DNA from 2 places in the Aminobacter aminovorans genome. Region 1 is predicted to be linked to the other one. Evidence: predicted binding sites of a transcription regulator. Region 1 holds the regulator's gene; the other holds the start of a gene.
What was found. The regulator HrcA, encoded in region 1, represses chaperone genes, less so after heat shock. The targets are predictions, from matches to a motif close to GTTAGCACTCNCNNNNNGNGAGTGCTAAC.
Positions count from the first base shown of each region.

Region 2: the regulator HrcA is predicted to act here: its motif matches at 7,379-7,407, upstream of groES (co-chaperone GroES).

Region 1 covers NZ_UFSM01000001.1:82,725-105,606, reverse strand. Annotated here, with positions in the region: gene kdpC (potassium-transporting ATPase subunit KdpC) at 1-128, shown strand, start outside; gene DY201_RS00535 (sensor histidine kinase) at 186-2,939, shown strand; gene DY201_RS00530 (response regulator transcription factor) at 2,936-3,628, shown strand; gene DY201_RS00525 (Pr6Pr family membrane protein) at 3,604-4,260, opposite strand; gene gyrB (DNA topoisomerase (ATP-hydrolyzing) subunit B) at 4,394-6,841, opposite strand; gene DY201_RS00515 (PAS domain-containing sensor histidine kinase) at 7,343-9,241, shown strand; gene DY201_RS00510 (response regulator) at 9,311-9,754, opposite strand; gene DY201_RS00505 (NADPH-dependent FMN reductase) at 9,894-10,463, opposite strand; gene DY201_RS00500 (cytochrome P450) at 10,659-12,029, shown strand; gene DY201_RS00495 (acylphosphatase) at 12,196-12,468, shown strand; gene DY201_RS00490 (DUF3297 family protein) at 12,618-12,848, opposite strand; gene DY201_RS00485 (YraN family protein) at 12,969-13,340, opposite strand; gene rsmI (16S rRNA (cytidine(1402)-2'-O)-methyltransferase) at 13,333-14,232, opposite strand; partial or broken gene DY201_RS00475 (EamA family transporter) at 14,449-14,882, opposite strand; gene DY201_RS00470 (GNAT family N-acetyltransferase) at 14,975-15,448, shown strand; gene DY201_RS00465 (low molecular weight protein tyrosine phosphatase family protein) at 15,455-15,775, opposite strand; gene hemW (radical SAM family heme chaperone HemW) at 15,787-16,953, opposite strand; gene rdgB (RdgB/HAM1 family non-canonical purine NTP pyrophosphatase) at 16,953-17,600, opposite strand; gene DY201_RS00450 (VOC family protein) at 17,600-18,028, opposite strand; gene rph (ribonuclease PH) at 18,039-18,755, opposite strand; gene hrcA (heat-inducible transcriptional repressor HrcA) at 18,905-19,975, shown strand; gene DY201_RS00435 (hypothetical protein) at 20,000-20,197, shown strand; gene DY201_RS00430 (YiiX/YebB-like N1pC/P60 family cysteine hydrolase) at 20,211-21,008, opposite strand; gene DY201_RS00425 (CHAD domain-containing protein) at 21,072-22,004, opposite strand; gene DY201_RS00420 (CYTH domain-containing protein) at 22,001-22,477, opposite strand; gene DY201_RS00415 (DUF1956 domain-containing protein) at 22,557-22,882, shown strand, end outside.
Region 2 covers NZ_UFSM01000002.1:121,233-130,143, forward strand. Annotated here, with positions in the region: gene DY201_RS25115 (GNAT family N-acetyltransferase) at 1-425, shown strand, start outside; gene DY201_RS25120 (cation-translocating P-type ATPase) at 705-3,272, shown strand; gene DY201_RS25125 (AI-2E family transporter) at 3,316-4,428, shown strand; partial or broken gene DY201_RS25130 (VIT1/CCC1 transporter family protein) at 4,480-5,134, opposite strand; gene groL (chaperonin GroEL) at 5,216-6,847, opposite strand; gene groES (co-chaperone GroES) at 6,907-7,221, opposite strand; gene DY201_RS25145 (usg protein) at 7,910-8,152, shown strand; partial or broken gene DY201_RS29875 (hypothetical protein) at 8,455-8,637, opposite strand.

The sequences.
Region 1 (22,882 bases):
TCGATGAGGCCGCCATTCGCGAGCTCGTCGACGGCCATGTCGAGGCGCGTGAGCTCGGCTTCATGGGTGAACCGGTGGTGAACGTGCTCAAGCTCAATTTGGCCCTCGACGCAGCGGTTGCGCCCTGACATGGTCGCGCCGGAGTTCTACAGGAACTACGGCGCGCCAGACTGTAAAAAGAACAGATGCCAGACGATATCAGGGACAAGGAAGGCAGGCCTTCGCCGGACGCGCTGCTTGAGACAGCCGAGCGTGAAGGACGCGGCCGTCTGAAGATCTTCCTCGGTGCTGCCCCCGGCGTCGGCAAGACTTACGAGATGCTGATGTCGGGCCGTGCCCGGCTTGCCGACGGCACCGACGTCGTCATAGGCGTCGTCGAGACCCATGGCCGGCGCGAAACCCAGGCGCTGGTCGAAGGCTTCGAGGTCGTGCCGCGCAAGGCGGTCGACTACAAGGGCCGTACGCTTGATGAGATGGATCTCGACGCCATCATCGCGCGCCGGCCAGCCCTCGCATTGGTCGATGAACTCGCCCACAGCAACGCGCCCGGCAGCCGCCACCCCAAGCGCTACCTCGACGTCCAGGAGCTGTTGACCCAGGGCATCGACGTCTACACCACGCTCAATATCCAGCATGTCGAGAGCCTCAACGACATCGTCGCCCAGATCACGCGCGTTACCGTGCGCGAGACGGTCCCCGACTCGATCATCGATCGCGCCGACGACGTCGAGATCATCGACCTCACGCCCGACGACCTGATCAAGCGCCTGCATGAGGGCAAGGTCTATGTGCCGACAACGGCGCGCCGCGCCATCGAGAACTATTTCTCGCCCGGCAACCTGACCGCGCTGCGCGAACTGGCGCTGCGCCGCACTGCCCAGCGCGTCGACGAGCAACTGCTCACCCACATGCAGGCACATGCCATCGAAGGGCCGTGGGCCGCCGGCGACCGCGTGCTTGTCGCCGTCGACGAGCATCCGCGTGGTGCCTCGCTGGTTCGTTACGCCCGCCGCCAGGCCGATCGCCTGCGTTGCCCATGGGCGGCACTTCATGTCGAGACATCGCGCTCGGCCAACCTGCCCGACGCCGACAAGGACCGGCTGGCCGCCACCATGCGGCTGGCCGAGCAGCTTGGCGGCGAGGCGATCACAATCCCCGGCCAGTCGGTCGCCGAAGACATCGTCCGCCATGCCGGTAGCCACAACTTTACCCACATCGTCGTCGGCAAGCCGGCCAAGTCGCGTTGGCGCGAATATTTGGGGGGCTCGGTCACCCACGACCTGATCCGTCTCGCCGGCAACATCAGCGTCCATGTCACCTCGGGCACCGACCAGGATGCGGCAGCCGCTTCGCAAGGCGTGAAGACGGCAACGCCGCGGCGGCGCTTCGACCCATGGCCCTATCTCACGGCGGGGCTGCATGTCGTCGGCGCGTTGGTCGTCGGCATGGCGCTGCAGCAGTTCCTCGACGTCCGCAACATCGCCCTGGTCTTCCTGATGGCAGTGCTGAGTTCGGCGGTCACGCTTGGCTTGTGGCCGGCGCTGTTTGCCTCGCTGATCAGTGCCGCCGCCTACAATTTCTTCTTCCTGCCGCCGCTCTACACGCTCGACATTTCCGACCCCGAAAGCGTCGTTGCGCTGCTGTTTTTCCTGATCGTCGCGGTCATCGCCTCCAACCTGACCGGCCGGGTCCAACGCCAGGCTGCCGCCGCCCGCGAGCGCGCCCGCCTGACCGAGGACCTCTATCTCTTCGCCAAGAAGCTCGCCGGCACCGGCACGCTCGATGACGTGCTCTGGGCCACCGCCTTCCAGATCGCCTCGATGCTCAAGGTCCGTGTCGTGCTGCTACTGCCCGAGGATGGCAGCATCGCCGTAAAGGCAGGCTATCCGCCCGACGACACGCTCGTCGACGCCGACATTGCTGCCGCCAAATGGGCCTGGGAGCACAACCGCGCCGCCGGCCGTGGCGCCGACACCTTGCCCGGCGCCAAGCGCCTCTATCTGCCGCTGCGCACCGGTCGCATGGCTGTTGGTGTCGTCGGTCTCGACAACGACCGTCAGGGTCCGCTTCTGACGCCCGAACAGCAGCGCCTGTTCGATGCGCTGGCCGACCAGGCGGCGGTGGCCATCGAGCGCATCCAGCTCGTCGCCGATGTCGACCGCGCCAAGCTTGCCGTCGAGGCCGACAGGCTACGTTCGGCGCTGCTGACCTCGATCTCTCACGATCTCAAGACGCCGCTCGCCAGCATCATGGGGGCGGCCGGTGCGCTGCGCGAGTTCGGCGTTTCGCTGCCCGAGGAGGGCAGGGCGGAACTCGTCTCGACGGTGCTCGACGAATCGGAACGCCTCAACCGCTTCATCGCCAATCTGCTCGACATGACCAAGATCGAGTCGGGCGCGATGGAGCCCAATTCGGCGCTGCATTATGTCGGCGACATCGTCGGCTCGGCCCTCCGCCGCGCGGCCAAGATCACCGCCCGGCACAAGACCGAACTGGACATGCCGGCCGACCTGCCGATGCTGAAGCTCGATCCTGTGCTGTTCGAACAGGTGCTGTTCAACCTGCTCGACAATGCCGCGAAATATGCGCCCGAAGACTCGGCGATCCGCATTCGCGGCTGGGCCGACGGTGCGTCGGTGGCGATCCAGGTCATGGATGAGGGCCCCGGTATTCCACAGGCCGATCTGGAACGGATCTTCGATACGTTCTATCGCGTCCGCAAGGGCGATCATGTCCGCGCCGGCACCGGCCTCGGCCTGTCGATCTGCCGGGGCTTCGTCGAGGCGATGGGCGGCACCATCGTGGCCTCCAACCGGGCCGACCGCCCCGGCGCGGTCTTTACCATCACAATGCCGGTGACGGCCGAGCGGCCAAATCCTGGCGAACCAAATCTTGGTGGGCCAAACCTGGACGGACCAAACCTGGACGAAATTGCATGACCAACGCTGCGGTGAAGATCCTGATCGTCGATGACGAGCCGCCGATCCGCAAGTTGCTGCGGGTCGGGCTCTCCACCCAGGGTTATGCCATATCCGAGGCTCCGGCGGCCAAGCCGGCGATGGTCATGGTCAAGGCGGAGAAGCCTGATCTCATTCTGCTCGATCTCGGCCTGCCTGACATGGGCGGTCACGATTTGCTCGCAGTGTGGCGGCAGGAGGGGCTTCAGGTGCCTGTCATCATTCTGTCCAGCCGCACCGACGAAGCCGGTATCGTCAAGGCGCTCGAACTCGGCGCCGACGACTATGTGACAAAACCCTTCGGCATGAACGAGCTCGCCGCGCGCATCCGTACTGCCCTTCGCCATAGGCTGCAGCAGCAGGGCGAAAAGCCGGTGTTCCAGACCGGCGAGCTGTCGGTCGATCTGGTGAAGCGTATCGTCAGGCTTGGTGGCCTCGAAGTGAAGCTGTCACCCAAGGAATACGACATCCTGCGCGTGCTGGTGCAACACGCCGGCAAGGTGCTCACCCATCGCTTCCTGCTTGAGCATGTCTGGGGCGGTTCGGCCGACGTGCAGTATCTCCGGGTCTATGTCCGCCAGCTCAGGCAGAAAATCGAAAAGACCCCCGACGAGCCGCATTACATCACCACAGAGACCGGCGTCGGCTACAGGCTGCGCGAGCCTGACTGACTTGCCGGGCGGATGACGTCGCGGCGCACGAGCAGGCGGTCGATCGCAATCAGGGTGACGGCGATGATCAGGAAGGCCGCGGTCAGCACCACGATGCTGGCTGAGAGCTGCTTGAGGTTCAGTGCTTCCGGGTTGAGGAACCAGTAGGCGTACCAGCCGTCCGCCGCACCCCTGGCAAAGGCGTAACCGCAATAGGCCAGCGGCGGCACCGCCGCCCACAGCGCATCGCGCCATCTCAGGCCGCCGTGATCCCATGCCAGCCAGGTCAGGAAGAACAACACCGGCGTCGCATCATGCAGCGCATGGTCGGCGACGGCCTGCCAGCCGGTCGGCTGCCAGATCGCCCGCAGCAGCACGGAATAGACCAGCCCGCCGAACACGATCGCAGCCGCCGTCACCAGTCGCGAGCGGGGCCCGGCGAGTGCGGTGCCGGGGCTTAGCGCCATGGCGCTTGCTACCACGGCGGCCATCAGATTCATGATGATGGTGAAGAACCCAAAGAACCGCCACACCGCCTCGACGACAGACGCGCCGTCGGCCGTCATCCGTCCGACCAGCAGCATAAGCTGCAACCCAAGAGCTGACCAGGCGCTGATTGCGGTGATGAAGGCCAGGCTGCGGCGAAGGGGCAAAGCGGGCATTCCTGAGTGATTTCAGCCGCCAAGCTACATCAACAGGCCGTCAGCGCAATGCGTCCCCAGAAACGAAAATCGCCCCCTCCGCTGAGCGAAGGGGGCGAGGTTTCAAGCTTGGATCCCACGGGGATCACACGTCCAGATTGGCCACGCTGAGTGCGTTTTCCTGGATGAAGTCGCGGCGCGGTTCGACCTCGTCGCCCATCAGGCGGGCAAACAGCGCGTCGGCGTCGGTGGCGTCATTGACCTTGACTTGCAGCAGCGAGCGCACGTTCGGGTCCAGCGTGGTCTCCCACAGCTGCTCGGCGTTCATTTCGCCGAGGCCCTTGTAGCGCTGCATGGTCAGGCCCTTGCGGCCTGACGCGAACACTGCGCCCAGCAGCGCAAGCGGCCCCGCCAGTGTCTCGGAATTGTCCTTGCGGCGCAGCACCGGCGGCTGGGCATAAAGCTCGGTGAGGCGGCCGGCATAGCGGTCGAGCGCGCGTGCGTCGGCCGAATTGATCAGCGCCATGTCGAGGTGGATGCTCTCCTTGACGCTGCGCAGCGTGCGTTCGAACACGTAGCCGCCCGAGCCGTCATTGCTGGTCGCAATTTCCCCGGTCCAGCCGCGCTCGATGTCCTCAGAGATCAGGTCGAGGCGCTGGGCGATGGTTTCGGCCATCGCCTTGGCGCGACCGAGATCGTTGAAGATGTCGGGGTTGAGCGCGCCGGCGATTGCCGCCTGTTCGACCACCGGCCGCGAATAGCGCGTATGCAGGCCATCGATCAGCGTCCGCACGCCAAGCGCGTCGGCGATCGCTGCGCGCAGGTCCTGGCCGGTGCGCACCTCGCCTGACGCCAGCGTCAGCGAGGCCTCATCGAGACCAACGTCGACGAGGTACGCCTCGAAAGCACTCTCGTCCTTGAGGTACTGCGAGCTCTTGCCGCGCATCACCTTGTAGAGCGGCGGCTGGGCAATATAGAGGTGCCCGCGCTCGATCAGCTCCGGCATCTGGCGGAAGAAGAACGTCAGCAAAAGCGTACGGATGTGGGCGCCGTCGACGTCGGCGTCGGTCATGATGATGATCTTGTGGTAACGCAGCTTGTCGGCGTTGAACTCGTCCTTGCCGATCGACGTGCCGAGCGCGGTGATCAGCGTGCCGATCATGTCCGACGACAGCATGCGGTCGAAGCGGGCGCGCTCGACGTTCAGGATTTTGCCGCGCAGGGGCAGGATCGCCTGGTTCTGGCGCGAGCGCCCGCTCTTGGCGGAACCACCTGCCGAGTCACCCTCGACGATGAAGATTTCAGATTTCGCCGGGTCGCGTTCCTGGCAGTCGGCCAGCTTGCCCGGCAAAGAGGTGATGTCGAGCACGCCCTTGCGGCGGGTCAGCTCGCGCGCCTTGCGCGCCGCTTCGCGGGCCGCTGCCGCTTCTACCACCTTGGCGATCAGCGTCTTGGCTTCCGCCGGATGTTCCTCGAGCCAGGTGCCGAGGGCCTCGTTGACCAGGCTTTCCACCACCGGGCGGACCTCGGAGGACACCAGCTTGTCCTTGGTCTGCGACGAGAATTTCGGATCGGGAACCTTGACCGAGAGCACAGCAGTCAGGCCCTCGCGGGTGTCGTCGGCGGTGATCGAGACCTTTTCCTTCTTGGAAATGCCCGAGGTCTCGGCGTAGCCGGTCACCTGGCGCGTCAGGGCACCGCGAAAGCCGGCAAGGTGCGTGCCGCCGTCGCGCTGCGGGATGTTGTTGGTAAAGGCCAGCACGTTCTCGTGGTAGCTGTCGTTCCACCACATCGCCACTTCGACCGTGATGCCGTCGCGCTCGGCACGGATGGCGATCGGTGCAGCGATGAGCGGCTTCTTGGCGCGGTCGAGATATCTGACGAATTCGATCAGGCCGCCGTCATAGAGCAGTTCCTGTACCTTCACGTCGGCATGGCGCTTGTCGGACAAGACGATGCGCACACCCGAATTCAGGAAAGCCAGCTCGCGCAGGCGGTGTTCCAGCGTGTTGTAGTCGAAATCCACCATGGTGAAGGTGTCGGACGAGGGTAGGAAAGTCACTTCCGTGCCGGTCTCGTTGCCGGCCTGTCCCACGACCTTCAGCGGTGCAACGGCATTGCCGTGGCTGAAGGTCATCTCGTGGATTTCGCCCTTGCGGCGGATTCTGAGCTTCAGCCACACCGACAGCGCGTTGACGACGGACACGCCGACGCCGTGCAGGCCGCCCGAAACCTTGTAGGAGTTCTGGTCGAACTTACCGCCCGCATGCAACTGCGTCATGATCACCTCGGCGGCTGAAACACCTTCCGAAGGGTGGATATCTGTGGGAATGCCGCGACCGTTGTCGGTCACGGTCACTGATCCATCGGGATTGAGCGAAACCGTCACCAGCGTGGCGTGGCCGGCCAGCGCCTCGTCGATGGCGTTGTCGACGACCTCATAGACCATGTGATGCAGGCCCGAGCCGTCGTCAGTGTCGCCGATATACATGCCTGGGCGCTTGCGGACGGCATCCAACCCCTTCAAAACCTTGATGGAATCTGCGCCGTACTCGGCTTCTGCGCCGGGAAGGTTCTCGGACTGGTCGCTCATGAAAAACTTTCGTCTGACTGCCGCAGGAGGACGCGGCAAAATCGGCCCCGAATCGCACGCCCGTTGGTGCCCCAGATATAGGCGTTAAGTGTGGTTTTTCCAAGTTTTACCGGGCTTTTGCGAGGGGATAAAGCCATGCGGCGTGGCCTTGCGGCGCCTCGTCCTCCGGCTTGATGGTTCGGCCCATCCCGGCTGCCTGCAGCGCGTCCCGAAAACGAGTACAGGCCGTCATTTACGTGAGCCAAATGCCGACACACTGCTACCGGAAGCCGATCGACGGCAGCATCTTGGCGATGCTGCGTGGAAGCCGCCGATTGTTGGCAAACTGGCGAAACTATGTGATTTCTCGTCCGTTCATGTAGGCGGAGTTTGGAACAAACGCCGCGCTGGTGCATTCAGGCTCATCAATAATGTCGTCCCACTTCCGTCTGACACGGTGGGGACTACTTTTTGCCGGCCTACACTTTTCACAACAGATTTCAGCCGAGAAAATTCTCATCCATGCCGACCACAAGACCATTGAAGGCCGACGACAAGGTTTCCAATCCGATCGTTTCAGGTGAGCTGGCCGGGCTCATCGAGGCCCTGGACTGGACGTCTACGCCGATCGGTCCGATCGGTTCCTGGCCAGCAGTCGTACGGATGACGATCCGCATCATGCTGGCATCGGCAATGCCGATGTGCCTGCTCATCGGCCGCAAGGGCGTGATGATCTACAACGACGCCTACCGCGACATCGCGGGCGCCCGGCATCCGGCGTGCCTTGGCACGTCGGTCTTCGACAGCTGGCCCGAGGTCGCGCAGTTCAACCGTACCGTTATCGATCGCATCTTCGAAGGTGAAACGCTGACCTACGAGGATCAGGAGCTCGTGCTGTGGCGCAATGGTGCCGCCGAACGCGTCTGGCTCGAGCTCGACTATAGTCCGTTGCTCGACGACGACGGCGAGGCGGTCGGCGCATTTGCCATCTTGGCTGAAACCACCAAGCGCGTACGTGCCGAAAAGGCGCTTGCCCGCAGCGAGGAGCGCCTGTCCCTGGCGCTCGAGGCCTCGGGCATCGTCGGGGCCTGGGAACTCGATCTGACCAGCCGGATCGTCACAGCCGACGCGCGTTTCGCCGAGATGTTCGGCGTCGGCCTCGCCGAAGCCGAACAGGGCATTTCGGCTGAAGGCTTCTTCAGGCGCATCCATCCCGCCGACCGGGACTTTGTCGCGCGCAAGACCGACGAGGCAATCGCCAAGCGCGGCGGTTTTCGGGCCGAGTATCGCCTTGTCGACGGCGAAGGCGCAATCCGCTGGGTTCTGGCCACGGGCAAGTTTTTCGACACCGGTGGCGGCAATCCGCGTCTGCCGGGCGTCGTCATCGACATTACCGAGCGCAAGGCGGTCGAGGCGGCACTGGCGGCAAGCGAGGCTGGCTTCCGCACACTTGCCGACACCATGCCACAGATGGTTTGGTCGACCAGGCCCGACGGTTTCCATGATTATTACAATGCGCGCTGGTACGAATTCACCGGCATGCCGCTCGGCTCGACGGATGGCGAGGGATGGGCAGGGATGTTCCATCCCGACGACCAGGATCGCGCCTGGGAATTGTGGCGCCATTCGCTCGCCACCGGCGAGCCTTACCAGATCGAGTACCGGCTGCGTCACGCCAATGGCGAATATCGCTGGACGCTGGGCCGGGCGCTGGCCATTCGCAACGAGGCCGGCGAGATCATCCGCTGGTTCGGCACCTGCACCGACATCCACGAAACCAAGCAGGTTGCCGAAGAGCGCGAGATCGTCGCGCACGAACTCAGCCACCGCATCAAGAACATCTTTTCGGTGCTCAATGGAATCATCAGCCTGTCGGCGCGCTCCTATCCCGACATCAAGCCCCTGGCCGATCAACTCAGACAGCGCATCAGCGCTATGGGCAAGGCGCATGATTTCGTCCGGCCGCACAGTCAGGCATCTCGGCCGCAGAACAACCAGTCTTCGCTGCGCGCCTTGGTCGAGCTTCTGCTCGCGCCACATGTCGGCGAGCAGTCCGGCCGTTTCGCCTTTCACGGTGATGACGCCACCATCGACGACGGCGCGGCCACTCCGCTTGCGTTGCTTTTTCACGAGCTTGCCACCAATGCGGCGAAGTATGGCGCCTTGGCGGAGGCCGATGGCCGCGTGGTCATCGACGCCGTTCTGAGCGGCGACAATTATCGCATGGTCTGGAAGGAGACGGGTGGCGCGCCAGTGTCGGGTCCGCCTGCCGGCGAAGGTTTCGGCAGTCGCCTGATCACGCTGAGCGTCCAGGGCCAGCTTGGCGGCACGCTGCGCCGGCGCTGGAACGCAGATGGGCTCGAAGTGGAGCTGACGGTGCCGGCAGCACAGCTCAACCGCTCGGCAACGCTGCGGCGCTAGAATGACGACAAAGGAGCGCAACGGCCTCGGCCGGAGCGCCCCTAATGGTGTCGAGTCGTCGCGCTTCCGTCAGGCGGTTACGCCAAACCCGTCATCGCGGTCATTGCAATTATCCGCTCCAAAAAGCTTCAGCCGTGTTGGCGGATCGGCGGCAAGGCGGTGTCGGCGCGCCACTGCATATCGGACCGCCTCGGACAATTCTTCGTCCATCACCGGCTTGGGCAGAACGCCGATCGTGCCGGGAACGCCATCGCCCAGTTGCGAAGGATTGGCGGTGATGAACAGCACCGTCACACCGAACTGTTCGGCAAGAATCTTGCCCAGCGAAGGGCCGGTAGGGCCATCCCGCAAATTGAGGTCGACAAGCGCTATCTCGGCATGCTGCGCCAGATCGAGGGCGCTCGCCGAGTCCATGGCGATGCCAATCGGTTGGTGTCCTAGCTCTTCGAGCATGCTTTCAATTTCGGTGGCAACGAAGATCTCGTCTTCGACCACCATCACCTTGCAGTTCATCATGTTACTCTACACGTGTATTCCCTGTTGATTGGTTGCATGGGCCAAACGTCACCGACAGGGATAGGTTGCATGCCAGGTGGTTGAATTTCCGCAAAGACAGTGTTCGTCGCCTCAGCTGTGGTCCTGGACGATGTGGTCAGCCGACACGCAGCGGCTTCAGCGCTTCGCTCCAGCGAAACAGCTCGTTGAGCATCGTCTTGGCGCTGTCGTCGATCAGTGGGTTCGACTTGAACTCGCCGTTCTCTTGGAGATGCTGGGTGAACGCGGGAATGGCGATCGCCTCGGGGATCGGCATGATCTTCAGCGTCGTCAAAAGCATTTTTTCCGACTGTACGGCGCGCAGACCGGCCGAAACGCCGCCATAGCTCAGGAAGCCCGCCGGCTTGTAGTTCCACTCGCGCGCCAGGTAGTTGACGGCATTGACCAGCGCAGGCGCGGCGAAGAAATTGTACTCCGGCGTCACGAACACGAAGGCGTCGCCGGCCTTGATCGCCTCGGACCATTTCTTGGTGTGTTCGTTCTCGTACTGGCCGAGCCTCGGGTGCTTGGGCTCGTCGAAGATGGGCAGACCAAATGCCTCGATGTCGGTGATGACGGGTTCGAACTTGCCGTGCTCGCGCGCATAGGCATCGAGCCAGCGGGCGAAGACAGGGCCGACGCGGCCTGGGCGGGTGCTGGCCACAACGATGTTGAGCTGGTGTTTCAAGATTTCAGTCCTTGGGCAGTTTAGGGGGTAGGTGGAGGTGGTATCAAAAGGTGACTGTCAGCAAATAGTCGCCCGAACCCTCCCGTGGCAAGAAGGCACCTTTGGGTGACTGGGTCACATCTCGGTCATCGACAAATTCGGCCACATGGACGCGCGCACTCTCGATGCCTACATTCACCCGATGAGGCAAAGTTGATGGACACCAGACCTGAACCCTTCGTCCCGCCCGCGCCGACGCCGCGCACCACGCCGCCGTCGACGCTGGAGATGATGCGCATCGTCTACCGCAACCCGCTCGAACTGTGGGGTGAGCCATCCTACAACGAACCCTGGATTTCGGTGAACGGTGTCGGCGGCCCGCTGGTCATTGCCAATGATCCGGGGCTCATCCGCCACGTGCTGGTCGACAACGCCAGAAACTACAAGATGGCGACCGTCCGCCAGATGATCCTGCGTCCAATCCTGCGCGATGGGCTCTTGACCGCCGAGGGCGACGTCTGGAAGCGGTCGCGCAAGGCCATGGCGCCTGTTTTTACGCCGCGCCACATCTTCGGTTTCGCCCAGCCGATGCTGGCCCGTACCCTCGATTTCGTCCAACGCTACGACGACGTAACAGGCACTGTCGATGTCGCCCAGGACATGACCATGCTGACCTACGAGATCCTGGCCGAGACGCTGTTTTCGGGTGAGATCGCGGGCGAGGCCGGCAGCTTCGCCCATGAAATCGACCGGTTGTTCGAGACCATGGGTCGTGTCGACCCGCTCGACCTGTTGCGCGCGCCGGAATGGCTGCCGCGCCTCACCCGCATCCGGGGCCGCAAGACCATGGCCTATTTCCGCAAGATCGTCACCGACACGGTGGCGATGCGCAGCGCAAAGCTGGCCCGCAATCCCGACGGCGCTCCCGAGGATTTCCTGACGCTTCTGCTGCGTGCCGAAGGCCCCGATGGCCTGTCGCGCCAGGAGATCGAGGACAACATCATCACCTTCATCGGCGCCGGGCATGAGACCACGGCGCGTGCGCTCGGCTGGACCATCTACTGCCTCGCCGAAGCGACCTGGGAGCGCGACCGCGTCGAGCAGGAAATCGACGAGGTGCTGGCCCGCGAGCCCGACCCGGTGAAATGGCTCGATGGCATGCCGCTCACCCGCGCTGCCTTCGAAGAGGCGCTGAGGCTCTACCCGCCAGCCCCCTCGATCAACCGCGAACCGATCGCGGAGGACGAGTACAAGGGCTTCAAGATTCCGCGCAAGGCGCAGGTGCTGGTCATGCCCTGGACCGTGCACCGCCACCACAAGCTGTGGGACCGGCCCAATGCGTTTTTGCCAGAGCGCTTTCATCCCGAAAACAGGGACAAGATCGACCGCTACCAGTACCTGCCCTTCGGTGCCGGCCCGCGCGTCTGCATCGGCATGAGCTTTGCCATGCAGGAAGCCATCATCGCCCTTGCCATCCTGCTCTCGCGCTTCCGCTTCGACACCGTCGCCGAAACCAAGCCATGGCCGGTCCAGAAACTGACAACCCAGCCCCAGGGCGGCCTGCCGATGCGGGTGACGCGGCGCTAGGCATCTGAGCTTGTCGAAGAATGGGTAGGCGTAATGCTTGCTAAAGCCCTTCCTCCCCTTGCGGGGAGGTACAAAGGGTGGGGGCAGTCGTAGCGAGACGCGGTGCGTTGGGATCCCCGCCCCAGACATCCCCCAAAAGGGGACTGGCTACCGCTTGGAGGCCAAGATGAACGATCGTGCCGTGCTCGTCCACATCACCGGCCGCGTCCAGGGCGTCAGCTTCCGCGCCTGGGCACAGCGCGAGGCTAGGCGTCTCGGCCTGAATGGCTGGGTTCGCAACGAGCGTGACGGATCCGTCACCGCGCTGATTTCAGGTCCGGAAGAAGCAGTCGCCTCGATGCTCGAGGCATGTTGGCAGGGGCCACCCGGCGCTCACGTCGGAAGTGTCGTGCCCGAGCCCGCCGATCCGGCAGCGGCTGGCTTCAACATCACCGGCTGACCTGACCCCACCCGCCAGGTCGAGAGCTTTCGCGCCAATGCACCGCTGGTCGCAGGGCAGCGCGTCTGTCCCGCCTGTCGAGGGGGAGAGGTGGTTCGCGCAGCGAACCGGAGTGGGTGCTTGCCGGCGGCCTTCGCCGCGCAGTTGCCTCAAGGCTTCGGAAAAGCCTCGACGGTGCCCTTGAGCTTGATGGTGATCGGCTCGCCGTAGCGATCCTTCGACTTGCCCGCCGGCACGCGGACCCAGCCTTCGCTGACGCAATACTCGCTGACGTCCTGGCGTTCTTTGCCGTTGAACAGGATGCCGACGCCCGCCTGCAGCGCCTCGGCGTTGAAAAAGGGGCTGCGCGGGTCGTTGCTCAGGCGGTCGGGCAGGGACATTGCCATCTCCAGTAACTCGGGCGCCCTCGGCGCGAACCTCGATCGCCCGCATCGCAGGCTTTGCGAGGCCTGTTAAGGGCATTGTCCGCAGGCGTAAAGGCCTAACGGATCGTACGATGCTCAGTTCCTGCCGTGGAAGGCATTCTCGACATGCACCGGCCAGCGCCGTGGCAGCACCGCCACCATGTCGAAACGTACCGACAGCTTGCCGTAGTCGGGCTGCCGCGCCAGCCACAGATCGGCGGCGCCCTCGATGCGGCGTTCGGAACCGTAGGCGACGGCGTCCATCGCCTCGATCAGCGTTTTCCGCGCCTTTACCTCGACGATCAGCACCAAGTCGCCGCGCCGGGCGATCAGGTCGATCTCGCCAAGCTTGGTCTTGTAGCGCCGGGCGACGATCCGGTAGCCCTTGAGCATCAGCGCGAGCGCGGCCAGCCATTCGCCGCGGTGGCCGCGGCTATGTGCCTTCTGCCGGGCGAGCCGCTCAGTCACCGGATCCTTCCCTGAGCTCCAGCAACCGGCGATAGAGCGCAGGCTTCGGCTGGCCGGTCATGCGTGCGGCTTCCGCCGCCGCCTTCGACGCCGGCATTTCCTTGGCTAGCGACAGCAAAAGCTTGTCGACGTCGTCGGCAGATTCGGTCCGCTCCTCGGGCGGCGCGACTGAGATGACGATCTCGCCCTTCGGCGTATCGGCCTCGGCATAGTGCGCCGAGAGTTCTGCCAGCGTGCCGGTGCGGATTTCCTCGAAGGCCTTGGTCAGTTCACGCCCGATCGCCGCCTGCCTGGCGCCGAGCACCTCGGCCATCGCTTCGAGCGTATCGGCCAGCCGGCGCGGCGATTCGAAAAAGATCAGCGTGCCGGGCACGGCCCTGACCTCTTCGAGCCGTGTCCGCTTCTGCCCGTCCTTGACCGGCAGGAAGCCGGCGAAAAAGAAGGCGTCCGAGGGCAGCCCCGAGGCGGTCAGCGCGGCCAGCACCGCCGAAGCGCCGGGGATCGGCACGACGCGGATGCCGCGCTCCTGCGCTTGCCCGACAAGGCGAAAACCCGGATCGGAGACTAAAGGCGTGCCGGCGTCCGATACCAGCGCCACGCTGCGTCCGTTCTCCAGCGCCTCGATCAGCCGTGGCCCGGCCTCGCTGGCATTGTGCTCGTGATAGGCGGTCGGCCGCTGGCGAATGCCATAGCGGTCGAGCAAGACGCGGGTGACCCGCGTGTCCTCGCAGGCGACATGATCTGCGCCGGCCAGCGTCTCAAGCGCGCGCAGCGTGATGTCGCCTAGATTGCCGATCGGAGTCGCCACCAGATAGAGCGCCGGCGTCAGCGGCCTCGCCGCGATCTCGGTCTGGCCGATGACATAGACCCGCTTGTTTTCGTTGTTCTGCACGCCGCCTCGCTTTCACCCTCTCATTGGCATGGCCGGGCCCCGCTTGCAAAAGGATGTGATCGATTCTGCCATGGCTTTGCCATAGTGCGGGAAGCAAATCGCCGCCGCGGATCGGAACATAGCGATTCGTGAACAGAGGCAATCGTACCGGCCATGCCCTATCGCTTCGACGCCTTCATCTCCCGCCTCGACGCTGCCACCAAGGCGGCACCACCCTCACGCCTTGGTGGCGACCAGCACCGCCCCCGCCGCGATCAGCGCGATGCCGAGCCAATTCGCCGTGCCAAGTCTCTCGCCAAGGAAAATGACGCCAAACACCGCGACAAGAACGACGCTTAGCTTGTCGATCGGCGCCACCTGCGCCGCATTTCCGAGCTTCAACGCGCGGAAGTAACAAAGCCAGGACGCCCCCGTGGCCAGCCCCGATAGGATCAGGAAGGCATAAGTCTTCCCCGAAATCGAATCCAGCGCCTGCGCTTGCCCGGTGGCGGCCGCGATTCCAGCCAGCACTAGCAGGATCACCACCCGATCAGCGTGGCGAAATCCGAGTTGATGTTCTCGATGCCGACCTTGGCAAAGATCGCCGTCAGTGCCGCAAAGATGGCCGAAAGCACCGCCCAGAGCTGCCAGGATGCGACTGCGGTGTTCATGTTGGCTCCTTTGTTCTGATCTCTTGGCTGCTGGATAGTTGCTTGCGCATGCTGTACCCGGCGCTTGAAGTCTTCGAAATCAGGCTGACACCATGGCGACGCACAAGACCTATTCGATCTCCGATCTTCGCGACAGGCCGGAATTTGCTGGCGACGTTGCCGTCCGCATCTGGAATGCCTGGTGGCGCCAGGACGGCCATGAACTTGCCTTCATCCGGGGACTTGTCGACGAGAATTTTGCTTCGACCGGCCTGCCGCAGGCGCTCGTCGCCCATGACCGCGACACCTTCCTCGGCACCGCCCATCTGATCGAAAGCGATCTGGAAGCGCGGCCGCAATATTCGCCATGGGTGGCCGCCGTCTGGGTCGATGAAGCCGCCAGGAAATCCGGCATCGGCGCAGCACTTGTCCAGGCCGGGGCGGAAGCAGCGTTCCTGCAGGGTTTCGACACTGCCTATCTCTGTGCCAAACCCGCCGTCTCCGCCTTCTACGAGCGGCTCGGCTGGCAGCGCATCGAGGAAGACGTCGAGGGGCTCAACGTGTTTTCGCTGAAGCGGAAGGCCTGATCGGGCTCAGCGCAGGTGCTTCGGCACCCGCTCTTCCAGCAGCGCGACCAGCGCCGGGTCCATGAAGGCGTAGTCGTCGGGAATGTCGAGGCAGACGACGCGCGCCTTGAGCGCCTTGGCGAACTTCTTCTGCAGCTTGGTGCGGTGGGTCTTTTCCATCACGAAGATGAAGTCGGCCCAGGCGACAAGTTCCGGCGTCAGCGGGTTCTCGGCGTCATGATTGGTACCAGCGGAATCGACCTCGATGTCGCGGCGGGTGGCAAACACCTGCTCGGCGGTCGGGCTGCGCAACTTGTTCTGACTGCAGACGAAGAGCACGTTCTTCACCGCAGCCTCCGCTACCGCGCCAGATCAGCGACGACGGCATCGAGCACGATCATGCCCTCCGGCGTCGCGCGCAGGCGCGAATTGCCGATCGGTGCCACCAGCCCTTCGCCCTGCAGGATCGACAGCCGCGCCGAAGACAAGGACTTGCCGGAAAGCTGCTCGTAGCGGGCGAGATCGATGCCCTCGACAAGCCTGAGGCCCATCAGCAGGAATTCGTCCGCTTCCTCGGAGCGGTTCAGCGTCTCGCCGCCAACGACGCCGTGGCCCTGCTGCTCGACCAGTTCGACCCAGCGCTCCGGCAGCTTCTCGGCGATGGTGACGATGCGCGTTCCGTCCTCCAGGAAGCGCCCATGCGCGCCGGGGCCGACGCCGACATATTCGCCGTAGCGCCAGTAGGTCAGGTTGTGCCGGCTCTCGGCGCCTGGTTTGGCGTGGTTGGAAATCTCGTAGGCCGGCAGGCCATGCGCCGCCGTCACCTCCTGCGTGATTGAATACAGCTCGGCGGCATGTTCGCCGTCCGGGATCTCGAATTTGCCGGCATTGTAGAGCTGGAAGAAGCGCGTGCCTTCCTCGATCGTCAGCTGGTACAGCGACAGATGGTCGACGGCATAGCCGATCGCCTGCTTAAGCTCCGCCGCCCAATCCTCAGGCTTCTGGCCCGGCCGGGCATAGATCAGGTCGAAGGACAGCCGCGGAAAGATCTCGCGCGCCAGGCCGATGGCATGCAGCGCCTCCTCGACATTGTGCAGCCGCCCGAGGAAGCGCAAATCCCCGTCGTTCAGCGCCTGCACCCCCAGTGACACGCGATTGACGCCGGCCGAGCGATAGCCGCGGAAGCGCTCTGCTTCCACCGACGATGGGTTCGCCTCGAGCGTGATCTCGGCGTTATCAGCGATCGTCCAGTTGGCGGCGATGGCTTCCAGTACGGCGCCCACCGTCTCCGGCCGCATCAGCGAGGGCGTACCGCCGCCGAGGAACACGCTCGTCACCTCGCGCGGCCCGGTGCGGGCGCGCATGCTTGCGAGTTCGGTGGCAAAGGCGCGGGCAAAGCGTTCCTGGTCCACCGGCTGGTGGCGGACATGGCTGTTGAAGTCGCAGTAAGGGCATTTGGCCGCGCAGAACGGCCAGTGCACATAAACGCCGAAGCCGGGGTCGCGGCTGAGCGACGCAAACGCCATCAGGCCGAACCGAGCATGGCGCGGGCGAATTTCTGGAAGGCGCGGGCCCGGTGCGACAGCGCGTCGGCCTGGCCTGGCTTCCAGCCATGCTTTTCCTCGGCGCTCATCTCGCCGAACGTCTTGTCGAAGCCTTCGGGCAGGAACACCGGGTCGTAGCCGAAACCCTTTTCGCCGCGCGGCGGCCAGACGAGATTGCCTTCGGCCTCCCCGCGGAAATATTCGGCGTGCCCATCGGGCCAGGCCAGGCAGATGACGGCGACGAAGCGGCCGGTGCGCTGCTCGGCGGCCTTGGCGCCGCGCTCCTGCAGGGCGTCCTCGGTGCGCTGCATCGCCATGGCGAAGTCGCGCGTGCCGTCCGGCTTTTCTGCCCAGTTTGCGGTGTAGACGCCGGGCGCGCCGTCGAGCGCGTCGACCACAAGGCCCGAATCGTCCGACATCGCCGGCAGGCCGGTCGCGGTCGCTGCGGCCAGCGCCTTGATGTAGGCATTTTCCTCGAAGGTGGTGCCGGTCTCGTCGGGTTCGGGCAGGCCATATTCCTTGGCAGACTTGGCGCCGATGCCGAACGGCGCCATCAGCTCGGCGAATTCGCGCAGCTTGCCGGCATTGTGGCTGGCGATCACAATTTCATTGTCGGCAAGCTTGCGCATCAAAGGCCCCATAGTTTCGGCTCGGCGATCTCAAGCGAATTGCCCGACGGATCGCGGAAATAGATGGAACGGCCGCCCCTCATGTCCTTCTCGGGGGAGGGCCATTCGAAATCGGCTTCGATGGCAATGCCTTTGCCTTCGAGCCGCGTCTTCCAAAGTTCGACTTCCTCGGCAGTCGCGGCAAAGCACAGATGCCCCTGGCCGCATGTGCCATGCGGCGGCACCGGCAGCGTGGCATCGGGCCTCGGTGGCTGTCTGGTCGCTTCCGCGTTGAACAACAGCAGCACGCCCTGGCCGCAGCGGAAGAACACATGCCGCCCCGGCACCTTGGCGATCCGTTCCAGCCCCATCACCTCGCCGTAGAACACTTCCGCGGCATCGAGGTCGGTGACGTAGAGCGCAGATTCGAGGATCGCCGAGGGCCGCATGGCGAGTGCCTCAGCCCACCGCCATCTTCTGCAGGTCGACCAGACGCGCAATGCCCTTGCGGGCGAGGCCCATCAACTGCAGGAACTCTTCTTCCGAGAACGGCGTGCCTTCGGCGGTGCCCTGGATCTCGACGATCCCGCCCTTGCCGGTCATGACGAAATTGGCGTCGGTACCGGCCGAGGAATCCTCGAGATAGTCGAGGTCGATGACCGGCTGGCCGTCATGGATGCCGCAGGAAATCGCCGCGACATGGTCCTTCAGCACCTTGTCGACGCTGACCATCTGGCGCGCTTCCATCCAGCGCAGGCAGTCATAGAGCGCGATCCAGGCACCGGTGATCGAGGCCGTGCGGGTGCCGCCATCGGCCTGGATCACGTCGCAGTCGACGGTGATCTGGCGCTCGCCGAGCGCGCCCATGTCGACGACGGCGCGCAGGCTGCGGCCGATCAGGCGCTGGATTTCCAGCGTGCGGCCGCCCTGCTTGCCGGAAGAAGCCTCGCGGCGCATGCGTTCGCCGGTCGAGCGCGGCAGCATGCCATATTCAGCCGTCACCCAGCCCTTGCCGGTGTTGCGCATCCAGCCCGGCACCTTTTCTTCCAGGCTCGCCGCGCACAAGACATGGGTGTCGCCGAACTTGACCAGGCACGAACCTTCGGCGTGCTTGGAGATGTTGCGCTCGAAGGAGATGGCGCGCATTTCGTCGAACTGGCGTTTGGAGGGGCGCATACGGCTACTTTCTATGGCGAAATCGGAAATTGTTGCCGGCTTGTAGCTCCATGGCAGGACCAGCGCAAAGGAAAACCGGTTCCGCCGCTGGAGCTGTTGTGTTCGCGGCCATGCGGTCTATATCATTTTGGACGGAGACCATGAAGCAGATGACCAAAGCGGTACCCGATCCCACGCTGCAATCGCTCGACATGCGGTCGCGTGACATTTTCCGACGCATCGTCGATTCCTATCTCAGGGATGGCGAGCCCGTTGGCTCGCGCAATCTGTCGCGCATGCTGCCGTCATCGCTGTCGCCGGCCACGGTGCGCAACGTCATGAGCGACCTCGAACATCTCGGTCTCGTCTATGCGCCGCACATCTCAGCCGGCCGCCTGCCGACGCAGAAGGGGCTGCGCTTCTTCGTTGATGCCTTCATGGAATTGGGCGATCTGTCCGACGACGAGCGCCGCGTCATCGAGGCCCAGGTCAAGGCTTCGGGCGAGGGCGCCACGCTCGAGCACATGCTGACCGAGGCGAGCCAGATGCTGTCGGGCATGTCGCGCGGCGCCGGCCTCGTGCTCGCAGCCAAGAACGAGGTCGCGCTCAAGCACATCGAGTTCATCCAGCTCGAACCGACAAAGGCGCTTGCCGTGCTGGTGTCGCAGAATGGCGACGTCGAAAACCGCGTGGTCGAGCTGCCGCTCGGTGTCACCGTCTCGCAATTGCACGAGGCTTCCAACTTCCTCAACGCCCATATCCGTGGCCGCACGCTGGCCGAAGCCCGGCTCGAGATCGCCCGTATCAAGGACGAGACCAAGGCAGCGCTAGACACGCTGTCGCAGGATCTCGTCGAAAAGGGGCTCGCCGTGTGGGCCGGCGCCGAGAGCGGCCTGCCGGCGCGCCTCATCGTGCGCGGCCGCGCCAATTTGCTCGAAAACGTCACCGCCCAGGCCGACATCGAGCTGCTCAAGCACCTGTTCGAGGACATGGAAACCCAGGACGGGCTGATCCAGTTGCTCGACCTCGCTGAGGAAGGCTCGGGCGTGCGCATCTTCATCGGCTCGGAGAACCGGCTGTTTTCGCTGTCCGGTTCGTCGCTCGTCGTCGCGCCTTATCGCGACAAAGACGCGCGCGTCGTCGGTGCGCTCGGCGTCATCGGCCCGACCCGGCTCAACTATGCCCGTATCGTGCCGATGGTCGACTATACGGCGCAACTGATTTCGCGCATGCTGAGGTGAGCTGAAACCACGGAGGATCAGACCATGGCGCTCGAACAGATCAAGGCCCAGATAGCGGTCCTCCTCCAGGAAATGGTCAACCAGCCGGAGGATTCCCACGAATTGCAGGAGCAGCTGCGCGAGAAGCTGAGCGAGCTGCGCGCGCAGGGCCTGCCGCTGCCCAAGGATCTCGTCGACCTGGAAAAGCGTCTCGACGACGACTTCTCCGAACAGGAAGAGTGAGCAGACGGGGCAATCACGCCTTGTTGCCAGCCTTGTCTTGCTCACCCCAAGTCACTTGCCTGTAGTCGAAGCCGTATTCCAGCGTCGGTTTGACGATGCGGAAATAGGGCGACAGGTCGAAGTCGCGCGGCGTGTACAGCGAGTGATGGCGGATGTGCATGATCTCCTGGCGCATGTAAGTCGACTGCGCCGAGGCGCGGCCGGGGGCGCGGGTGATCTCGGGAAGGATCGGGTAGCGGATCTCACCATAGGCCTGCGCGATCATCGTCGAGCAGATGGCCCGCGTCGGGTCGCCCGAACCGAAGGCCAGCATGCGGCGACGCCAGCGCACCGGCACCGGCGGCCGCGGAACGAAGTAGCGCAGCATGTCGGTGATGTTCTTGAGGTCGTATTTCAGGCCGAGTCTCTGCACCATGAACCTGACGACGTGGTCGCGATCCTCGGGTGAGAGGCCGTTGGCACGGCAGATGCGGGTGTTGTAGGTGCGGTATTTCGACAGCGGCACGGCCACGCAGCCTTCGCCGAGATTGACCTCGATCAACCGCGGTCGCTCCGATCCGTCCGTCGGCTCCGGCAGCGCGTCGCCGATATAGAGTGCCGAATGCGACCAGGTCGACTGCGTCAGATACTTGATGACGGCCGAAATGCGCTGGTTGCCTTCGATCAGCAGGATGTCGCCGGGTTCCAGCGTCCGGCGCAGCGTGTCGGGGTCCGACGGCGTGTAGGGCTCGTAACCAGAGGATTCGACCTGCAGCCGGGATGCAAGCCAGCGGCCGAGACGGTCGAGCAGGGTGTCGGTCTTTTGCGTCATGACGCACAGGACGTACCATGAGCCGGGCCGGCGATGCCAGCGGGGCAAATGCCGGACTGACAGCTAGTCGGCTTCGGTATCCGCCATGGTTCCGCCGAGGTCGTCGCGGGCTTTCTTGGCCAGCCTCCGCACCGTACGCTTCGGCTTGTCCTCGAACAGTTCGGCGGCGTCCGCGAGGCACAGCTTGCGCAGCGCCTTTTCCGCGCGCTTGAGCAGCCTGACCAGATGTTTTGGCTCCGGACCGTCGAACGGTGCTTCGCCGGCCTCGATCAGTGCGCGCATGACGAACACGTCATGCAACTCACCCAGGCTTTCGCCGAGCGCCTCGACACGTTCGCGGCGCGGCTTGACCGGCGAGGGCCACAGTTTCCGCAGCAGGGATAAATGCGCGGCATGCCGCTTCACTGCCTTGCGCAGGTCATGGAAATCATCGGCTGCGCCGCGCTCGCGCGATTGCTGCAGCGCCTTGCGCGCCCGCCTGAGCGTCGCCAGCGCTCCGTCTGCCAAAACGTCGGCGGCATTCTCCGGCAGGTCGGGCAGGCTGAGTGTCTGCAGTGCCGCAAAACCTGCCTGGCATTCGGCGATTGCCGTGTCGAGCAATGCGTCCAGCCCGGCTTCGGTGTGGGCGGCTTGGGCGCGATGGCGCACCAGCATGGTGCGGATCGTGGCCAGGCCGGCATGGGCGGCGTTCTCGGCGAAATCCTCGGCCAACCGGTCGATGGTTTCGATCAGTGCAGTGGCCTGGCGTGGGCCGGCAATCGACGCCGAAATGGCGCGGTAACGGTCGTTCTCCGTGCGGCAGAAGGCCTCGTCGCCCGGCCAGACGAGATGCAGCAGCGCGCGCAGCGCCTTGAGTCGCCTGCGGGCTCTGTGCAGCCCCTTGTCGGGATTGTCGCGGGCGGCGTTGAGATGGGCGGCGATCTTCTCGATCTCTTCGCCGGCGATACGGCGGACCTCGCCGGTAAGCGCCAGACGCGGATCGATGCGAAAGCTCATGCAACGGCCTCCGGAACGTCGTCGCCATGGGCAAGCGACGCGTTGTAGTAGCGCGGATCGCCGGTCACCTCGCGGCCGATCCAAGCCGGCAGTTCGGATGCCGGAACATCCTCCGGCGTCTCAAGTTCAGCGATGATCAGCCCCCTCAGTTCGCCGCCGAAAACGTCGATCTCATAGAGACGGCCACGATGGCTAACATGGTGGCGTGTCTTCTCGATGACACGGCCGATGGCGAAAACCATCATCTCCTCGGCTTCGGCGAGGGGTACCTGGTACTCGAATTCGTCGCGCACACGCCCCCTGGAGCCGAACTTCAGCGTCAGCGTCGCAACCTCGCCGTCGGAGATGCGCAGCCGCACCGAGCGGCCCGTATTCGATGCGAGATAGAACTGCCGGATGCGGATACTGCCTTCGACAAGGCTCCGCCACTCCTGTCCGTTCACCAGGAACTTACGTTCGACTTCCTTGGCCATGGCGCCAATAAAGCGCGGCCCGGCAGCCCGCGCAAGATTTCATTTGACTTTAATCAATCGATTGATTAAATCTTTAGCCATGAACAAGACACAGACCCCACAAAATGCCTCCGCAGCCGACGCCACCCGCATGGCGCTGGTGATGGCTGCGCTGAAACTGTTCGGCCGCCAGGGCTTCGACGGCACCTCCACTCGTGAGATTGCCACCGCCGCCAACGCCAATATCGGCTCCATCGCCTACCATTTCGGCGGCAAGGAAGGCCTGAGGCTGGCCGCCGCCGACCATGTTGTAGCGACCATCCAGGCGATCGCCAGCCAGGCGCTTGGCAATGCCGGACTGGCCCTGCCGCAGGCGGTCACGCCCGCAGAGGCCGAAGCCCAGATCGATGCTGCGGTGGAGCGCAT
Region 2 (8,911 bases), on a different contig from region 1:
CGGAGATCGAGGTCAAAAAACGCGCCCTCGACGAGGGCAGCGTGGCGATATGCCTGAAACAGACCGGTCAGGTCATCGGCGATCTGTTCGGCGGCGCCGGAGAGGAGGAGGAAGACGGGAGCACCTCGGTCGGCTGGCACCTCAACCCGCAGTTCCGCGGCCAGGGAAATGCGTTCGAGGCCGCAAGAGCCCTGCTCGACCATCTGTTCCGGGCAAAGGGCTTTCGCCGACTTTATGCCTATGTCGAAGACCACAAAAAACCCTCACAGCGCCTCTGCGAAAAGCTGGGCATGCGACGAGAAGGTCTGTTCATCGAGTTCGTATCGTTCACTAATGACGATGCGGGCAATGCGATCTACGAAAACACCATGCAATACGCCATCCTGCGTAGGGAATGGATGACTTTGACGGCTTCGTTCGCATAACGCTCGCGTGATGGGCAGAAGGCAATGATCGGAGCCTCAATCTGACGGTTTGCGATGAATCAAAGCCCGGCCCGTCCATTGGGTTAAAAACGCTTGCGGCCATCTGGCCGCTGTTTGGACCGAAGCGAAATCCGATGAAACTCATGACACGTCTCTCGCTGACTACGCAGCTGAGGGTGCTCTCACGGATCTGCGGCTCCCTATCCTCCTGTCGCACTGAAATAGCGCCTGTGAGAGCTGACCATGACATTGGCTGACAGTCCGCCAGAAAGAGTTGACATGCCCCAGCCTATCGCGACGGCCGATCCGTTTCCCGGCCTTTCAGAGGCCGAGGCACAAGCCCGGCTGGTTGCCGAAGGGTTCAACGAACTGCCGAGGTCCACACAACGTACACCGTTGCGGATTGCATTCGAGGTCATTCGCGAGCCGATGCTTGCGCTCCTGTTTGGCGGCGGCGTTGTCTATCTGCTTCTGGGCAATCTGGAGGAAGCGCTGATCCTGCTGGCCTTCGCCACGATGTCGATCGGCATAACCATCATACAGGAGACACGCACCGAGCGTGTCCTGGAGGCGCTGCGTGATCTCACCAGTCCCCGCGCCCTGGTCATACGCGCTGGTGAACGCAAGCGCATCGCGGGTCGAGAAGTCGTCCGGGGCGATGTCGTCGTGCTTGGCGAGGGCGACCGGGTGCCTGCCGATGCCACGCTCCTGCAGAGCCAGGACCTTCAGAGCGACGAATCGCTTTTGACTGGTGAGTCCGTGCCGGTTCGGAAGATTGCCGCCGACAGCGCCTCGCCATTGACCGAACGTCGGCCAGGCGGCGACGACCTGCCTTTCATATTCTCGGGTTCGCTGATCGTTCGCGGTTCGGGTATAGGAGAAGTCTGGGCGACGGGGCCACGAAGCGAAATCGGCAAGATCGGCCACTCGCTGAGTTTAATGGAGACAGAACCACCGCGATTGCAGGCACAAATGCGGCGCGTTGTCCGTATTTTCGCAATGGTCGGCGGCGCGGTCAGCGTCGTCGCGGTCCTGCTTTACGGGCTTCTGCGGGGCGGATGGCTTGACGCCGCGCTGGCAGGCATCGCGCTCGGCATGTCTATGCTGCCGGAAGAGTTTCCCGTCGTGCTGACGATCTTCATGGCCATGGGTGCGTGGCGCATATCGCAGGCGCGCGTCCTGACCCGCAGGGCCGCCGCGATCGAAACCCTTGGTTCGGCGACGATCCTTTGCACCGACAAGACAGGCACGCTCACCGAGAACCGGATGACGATTGCCGAGCTTCGGACGGCGGATGGAAAGTCGTTTCGGATTGCGGACAAGCCGACCGCCGATCTGCCGGCGGCATTCGCCGATCTGGCAGAAACTGGTGTGCTTGCCAGTACCGAGATTCCTTTCGACCCCATGGAGATCGCATTTCACAAACTCGGCAAGGAACGACTGTCCAAACGCAAGATTCTGGACAAACTGGATTGGGAACTGGTCCGCGCCTATCCGCTTCGACCCGGTCTACTGGCGATGTCCAATGTCTGGCAATCAACAGGCGGCAAGGACAATTCGCTGATTGCGGCAAAAGGAGCGCCGGAGACGATCGGAGCGCTATGCCATCTGAACGCAAAGGATCTGAAGGCCTTGCAGGGTTCGGTCGAAGCCATGGCGGCCGAGGGGTTACGTGTGCTGGGCGTGGCCCGTGTGTTTCATCGCGGCGACGCCTTGCCAGAGACGCAACACGATTTCAAATTTGAGTTTCTCGGGCTGGTCGGCCTGACTGATCCACTGCGCGCGAGTGTCCCCGATGCCGTAAACGACTGCCGTTCGGCCGGCATCAGGGTGATGATGATCACCGGCGACTACCCGGCAACCGCCAAGGTGGTCGCGCGCCAGGCCGGCCTCGACGCCGAAAGCGTGGTGACCGGCAGCGAGATGCAGTCGCTCAACGACGAAGAGTTGGCGCTGCGTGTCAAAACCGCAACCGTGTTCGCGCGCATCATGCCCGAACAGAAGCTTCGTATCGTCACCGCGCTGAAGTCGAATGGTGATATCGTCGCCATGACTGGCGATGGGGTCAACGACGCACCGTCGCTGAAGGCAGCCAATATCGGCATTGCCATGGGTGGCCGTGGTACCGACGTTGCCCGCGAAGCGTCGGCGATCGTCCTGCTCGACGACGATTTCGGTTCGATCGTCAAAGCCGTTCGGCTTGGCCGCCGTATATTCGACAATCTGCGCAAGGCCATGGGGTTCATCTTCGCCGTCCACGTGCCGATTGCCGGTCTCTCGCTGCTGCCGTTGCTGTTTGGCCTGCCAATCCTGTTCGGGCCGATACATATCGCCTTTCTGGAGATGGTGATCGATCCGGTGTGTGCGCTGGTCTTCGAGGCCGAAACCGAGGAAGACGATGTGATGCGCCGTCCGCCTCGCAACCCGGACGCTCCATTGTTCTCCGGCGCCTTGATCGGATGGGGACTTGTTCAGGGGACGCTGGCCTTCGCATTTCTCGCGGGCATATACCTTGTCGCCCTGAAGCAGGGCATGGCCGAGAACGAAATCCGGGCGCTGATTTTTTTCTCGCTGGTGCTGACAATCGTGGGGCTGATTTTTGTCAACCGCTCCTTCAGCGCATCGCTTCTGACCGCGATCATCAGGCCCAATCGATCGCTCATTTTTGTTGTCGTGGTCGTCGCTTCAACGCTGGGCGGCACACTTCTGTGGCCGTTCGCCACCAGTCTCTTTCGCTTCGGGCCGCTGCATCTCAACGATCTGGCGGTGACGTTTGCGGCGGGATTTGCCGTGTTGGCATGCCTGGAGTTGCTGAAGCCACTCTGGCGCAGGCACCTGAAGGGCTAGAAGCAGATTCTATCAGCCGACACCAGTAGTCGTTGGAGATGAGATGGTCGTTAGCAAAGGTTGGAACGTGAAGGAAGCTCCAGGCAGCGACAGAATGAACGCCGAAAATCCGCGATCTCGTGGAAGCCATTTCAGCACGCTTGTGTTGGCAGCCGCTTCGATCGTTGGGATTGTCGTCTGCGCGCTGTTGGCTGAGCCATTTTTGGGCGCGATCACATGGGCAATGGCACTGGCAATCCTCTTTGTCCCTCTCCATGCCAGGGTCGAGACAAAACTGAAACATCCCAACCTCGCGGCATTGGCTTCGGTTCTGACCATAGTACTCCTTGTCGTTGTCCCGACAGCCTTTCTTGTAGAACGCCTGGTCGAGGAGGCTGCTTCTGGGGCAGCCTCCATCCGAACCCGGGTAGCGGATGGAGAACTCCAACGCTTCTTGGAGGCCCATCCCGGCATCGCGCCTATTGGGAAGTGGATAAATCAACAGATCGATCTGCCGTCGATTTTGGCGAGCCTTGCGACTTGGCTGAGCAATGCCGGTGCAACGTTCGTGAGGGGCTCTGTGTTGCAGGTGGCGGAAGTTCTGCTGACGTTTTACATGCTTTTCTATTTCCTGCGTGATCGCAACGCAGTCGCGCGCCTGCTTCATGATTGGATGCCGTTGGTGAGCGCCGATACCGAGCGACTGTTCCAGCGGGTGTTCGATACCGTGCACGCGACGGTATACGGGACGTTGGCGGTCGCCGCGGTTCAGGGTTCTTTGGGCGGGCTGATGTTCTGGATGCTCATGTTGCCGACGCCCCTTCTTTGGGGCGTGGTGATGAGCCTACTTTCCGTCGTGCCAGTGCTGGGTGCGTTCATCGTGTGGATACCAGCGGCAATCCTCCTGCTGCTTGATGGTCACTGGGCCAAGGCCCTAATTCTCGCGGCCTGGGGTGGCATCGTTGTAGGCGGCATCGACAATGTCCTTCGTCCGATGTTTGTGGGAACCCAACTGAGGCTCCATACGATTCCCGCTTTCATATCGATGATAGGTGGGCTCGCCCTGTTCGGCGCTCCCGGATTCATACTCGGACCCCTGGCTGTTACAGTGACGATGCTCCTGGTCGAGGTATGGGCTGCGCGTGATAAACTCAACAATCGCAAGCAACAGGAATGACCAGTGCGGACGTGCCCTGCGGTCGGCAGCTCGGGACAAACGCACGGATAGCTACCAGTCGCATCCGGACCGGCGGGCGGCCCGCCGCTTACACCGCGGTGCCGCCAGCACGCCGATGCCGGCAGTGAGCGCCATGGCAAAGGCACCCCGGAAGGTGACGCGCAGCGTTGCGCGAAGGATGTTGGCGCCGATGGCGCCCAGCAGAGCGAGGAAAAGCAGAGACGCCACCGAACACCCCCATCGCCGGCATGGAGACCGGCGAAATCAGCACCATGAGCAGAGGCATCGCCGCGCCCAAGCTGAAGGCCGCCGCCGAGGTCAGCGCCGCCTGGATCGGGCGCGCCGTGGTCATTTCGGAGATGCCGAGTTCATCATGGGCGTGCGCGGCCAGTGCATCCTTGGCCATGAGCTGATCGGCGAGCTGGCGGGGCCAGACCCGTCTCCAGCCCGAGCTTGACGTAGATCAGCGCCAGCTCCTCTCGCTCGAATCCGGGCTGGGTCCTGAGTTCCTCGCGGTCACGGTCGAGGTCGGCAATCTCGGTGCCCGACTAGGAGCTGACCGAGACATACTCGCCGGCGGCCATCGACATGACATCCGCGACTAGACCCCTTTACCGGCGACGAGCATCTGCGAAGTCGGCGCGGCGGCCGACACAACGCCGACGATCAGGCTGGCGGTCGAGACGATGCCGTCAAAAATATGGATACCGGATGTTTATGGCATCCTCCGAAATCGGTCTGACAGACGCCCACTCCCGATCAGGGAGTGGGCAGCTTAATCTAGATCTCAGAAGTCCATTCCGCCACCGCCGGGCATTGCGGGAACTGGCGCATCCTTCTTCGGCTTTTCGGCCACCATCGCCTCGGTGGTGACGAGCAGACCGGCGACCGATGCGGCATCCTGCAGAGCGGTGCGCACCACTTTGGCTGGGTCGATAACACCTTGGCTGTAGAGATCGCCGAACTCGTTGGTCTGGGCGTTCCAGCCCCAGCCGAACTCGTTCTTCTCGCGCAGCTTGCCGACAATGATCGAACCCTCAGCACCGGCATTCTCTGCGATCTGGCGCACCGGGGTTTCGATGGCACGCCGCACGATTTCGATGCCGGTCTTCTGATCGGCATTGTCGGTTTGCACTGCATCAAGCGCTTTTGCTGCCCTCAGCAACGCGACGCCGCCACCCGGCAGCACGCCTTCCTCGACCGCTGCGCGGGTCGCATGCAGCGCGTCGTCGACCCGGTCCTTGCGCTCCTTGACCTCGACCTCGGTCGAGCCGCCAACACGGATGACGGCAACGCCGCCGGCGAGCTTGGCCAGCCGCTCCTGCAGCTTCTCGCGGTCATAGTCGGAGGTGGTCTCCTCGATCTGCGCCTTGATCTGGGCGACGCGGCCCTGGATCTCCTCCTTGCGGCCGACACCGTCGACAATGGTGGTGTTCTCCTTCTCGATCACCACCTTCTTGGCGCGACCCAGCATCTGCAGCGTCACATTCTCCAGTTTGATGCCAAGGTCTTCCGAGAAGGCGGTGCCGCCGGTAAGGATAGCAATGTCCTCCAAGATGGCCTTGCGGCGGTCGCCGAAGCCCGGCGCCTTGACGGCCGCGACCTTGAGGCCGCCGCGCAGCTTGTTGACGACCAGTGTGGCGAGCGCCTCGCCCTCGACATCCTCGGCGATGATCAGCAGTGGCTTGCCCGACTGAACGACGGCCTCCAGCACCGGCAGCATGGCCTGCAGGTTGGAGAGCTTCTTCTCGTGTATCAGTACATAGGGCTCATCCAGCTCGACCCGCATCTTGTCCTGGTTGGTGATGAAGTACGGGCTGAGATAGCCACGGTCGAACTGCAGGCCCTCGACCACTTCCAACTCGGTCTCGGCGGTCTTGGCCTCCTCGACGGTGATGACGCCCTCGTTGCCGACTTTCTGCATCGCCTCGGCCAGGAAGCGGCCGATCTCGGCGTCGCCATTGGCGGAGATAGTGCCTACCTGGGCGATCTCGTCGTTCTTCGTCACTTTGCGCGCGTTGGTTTTCAGTTCGGCAACGATTGCATCCACCGCCTTGTCAATGCCGCGCTTCAGGTCCATCGGGTTCATGCCGGAAGCAACCGCCTTGGCGCCTTCCTTGACGATCGCCTGGGCTAGAACGGTTGCGGTCGTAGTACCGTCACCGGCAAGGTCATTGGTCTTCGAGGCCACTTCGCGGACCATCTGCGCGCCCATGTTCTCGAACTTGTCCTCAAGCTCGATCTCCTTGGCGACGGTGACGCCATCCTTGGTGATGCGCGGCGCGCCGAAGGACTTGTCGATAACGACATTGCGGCCCTTCGGACCGAGCGTCACCTTCACCGCATTGGCCAGGATATCGACGCCGCGCAGCATCCTCTCGCGGGCTTCGGTATGGAACTTTACTTCCTTAGCGGCCATTGGATCACTCCTTCAAGTTTAGGCAGCTTTCGTTGACTGATGGACATTCGAAGAAGCCGTCAGGCGGCCTTCTTCAGCGTGGCGGTCTGCTCGATCACGCCCATCACGTCGCTTTCCTTCATGATGACTAGGTTCTCGCCGTCGAGCTTGATCTCCGTGCCGGACCATTTGCCGAACAGGATGCGATCCCCCGCTTTGACGTCGAGCGGCTGAAGCTGACCGGCATCGTTGCGCGCGCCGGACCCGACAGCGATGACTTCGCCTTCCTGCGGCTTTTCCTTCGCAGTGTCGGGGATGATGATGCCGCCGGCCGTCTTTTCGTCAGCTTCGATGCGGCGGACCAGGATACGGTCATGCAATGGACGGAACGCCATGTCGTTCTCCTTCAAGGACAAACAGATTTAGAGGTTCTTCCGCACCGGATCAGCAATATCGGCTCGATGCGGAGCGCCGCGACCCTTCATCAGGCATCGCACGCGCATATCGAGCTAGTTTTGCGTCATTGCGGTTTCAAGAGGTCATTCCAAAAATTTTGGCACTCACCGGGAGAGAGTGCCAATATGCTGTTATCATGCAGCTATTTCGTCTGAGCGAAGGATTTCCCGCTTGAATTTTTGCAGCGGTTCAACAAAATCCTCCGAGTCTGGCTCGCACCTGCGCAGCCGCAACTTAAATGCAATCCGAGGAGTTTTTTTGCGGACGGAGGCCACCGATGAACCGACAGAAGCTCTCGTCGATCATTCCCTCTCTCGTGCCGGAAAAATCCGACCTTTCGCTTGACCGCCTGCTTACGCCGGCGAGGCCTTCAAGCTTCCCCATGACGTGCTGAGTAACCACATGCTCTACCTTCAAGAAAAGCCTCCCATCCTGGGCTTCGGACGCCTGCGCGGTGGAATCGATGCCGGCATTGCGCCAGCCGCCGAATGCCCGGCGGCAAATCTCAGAACTGAGCGGTCATACGGATCTGGCGACCGCCCTCATATTTTGGACCGGCTGGATGCATGATCGCAAGAGAAGGAGAAAAGCAGGGTGAAGACGGTTAGCAGGGAATTCCGCCTGCAGATGGATGGCTACGGCCTGACGACGGCCGAGATTCACTACCATCTTCCAGATCACCCAAGCCTATTGCAGCTCTATGTCTGGCAGGACTACGACCTCGCGCCTGAGTTTCCTGAACTGAAAGGTTTTCTGGACTACTGGGAGCGTGAGCTGGAGGGCCCACTCCATTCCGTGCGCGTCGCCCATCATCGCCTCATCAAGCCCTCGGAGTGGCGCGCCGTCGACGGCATCATAGCAAGACACTGAAAGATGCTATTCTGCTTCGTTGGTGGCCCGTGGGAGGTCTTTAGTACACACTGGCTAGACGCTCTGGCACCGGCTTCTGACTTCAGGCAGAAGGTTAAATTCCAAGCGCGATCTGCTTAACGCTGCTGATTACCAGTCCATGGCATTTAGCCTCGCCCCCCGCATTTTCACTGTTATGCCAAGTTTCAGCCTTCGCTGAAGAGGTTGACTAGTTTCAATAGCTGGATACTCAGATGTCCCTGCCGAGACCCTACCGAAATCCGAGTCCTTCATGAGGGCATCGACCTAAATACTACGCCCGCTCAACGCTGGCTGCGAACGCGTGTGGCGTGCGTAGTGTGGGTACGATTTACCAAGCCATTGCCACGTCCGCTTTCAATAGGATCGGCTCTCGATCCAGTATGTATTGGCACGGCCTCCACACGCAGATAACCGCTCAGGCCGGTTTCCTGATGCTCGTTCACATGGCGGTGGAACGCCCAGTCGCCAGGGTTTGTCGGCTACCATGCCACCTCCATCGAGATCGAAAACTCTCGCAAGGGGACCTGTGAGCCGACCTGGCTGTTTGCCGCGCAGCGTCATCCTTCGTTTTCTCCGAGATGAGCCGTCTTTAGAAACGATCGATGCACCGCCGGTGCGGAGCGGCGCCGGCCACAAATGGGCCTCGGCGTCGTCAGCCGTTGCGTGCTTTACCGACACCAGACGGCGCGGCATCGGCAGATGAGCAATTCATGGCGTAGAGTAAAGATCACGGGTGCG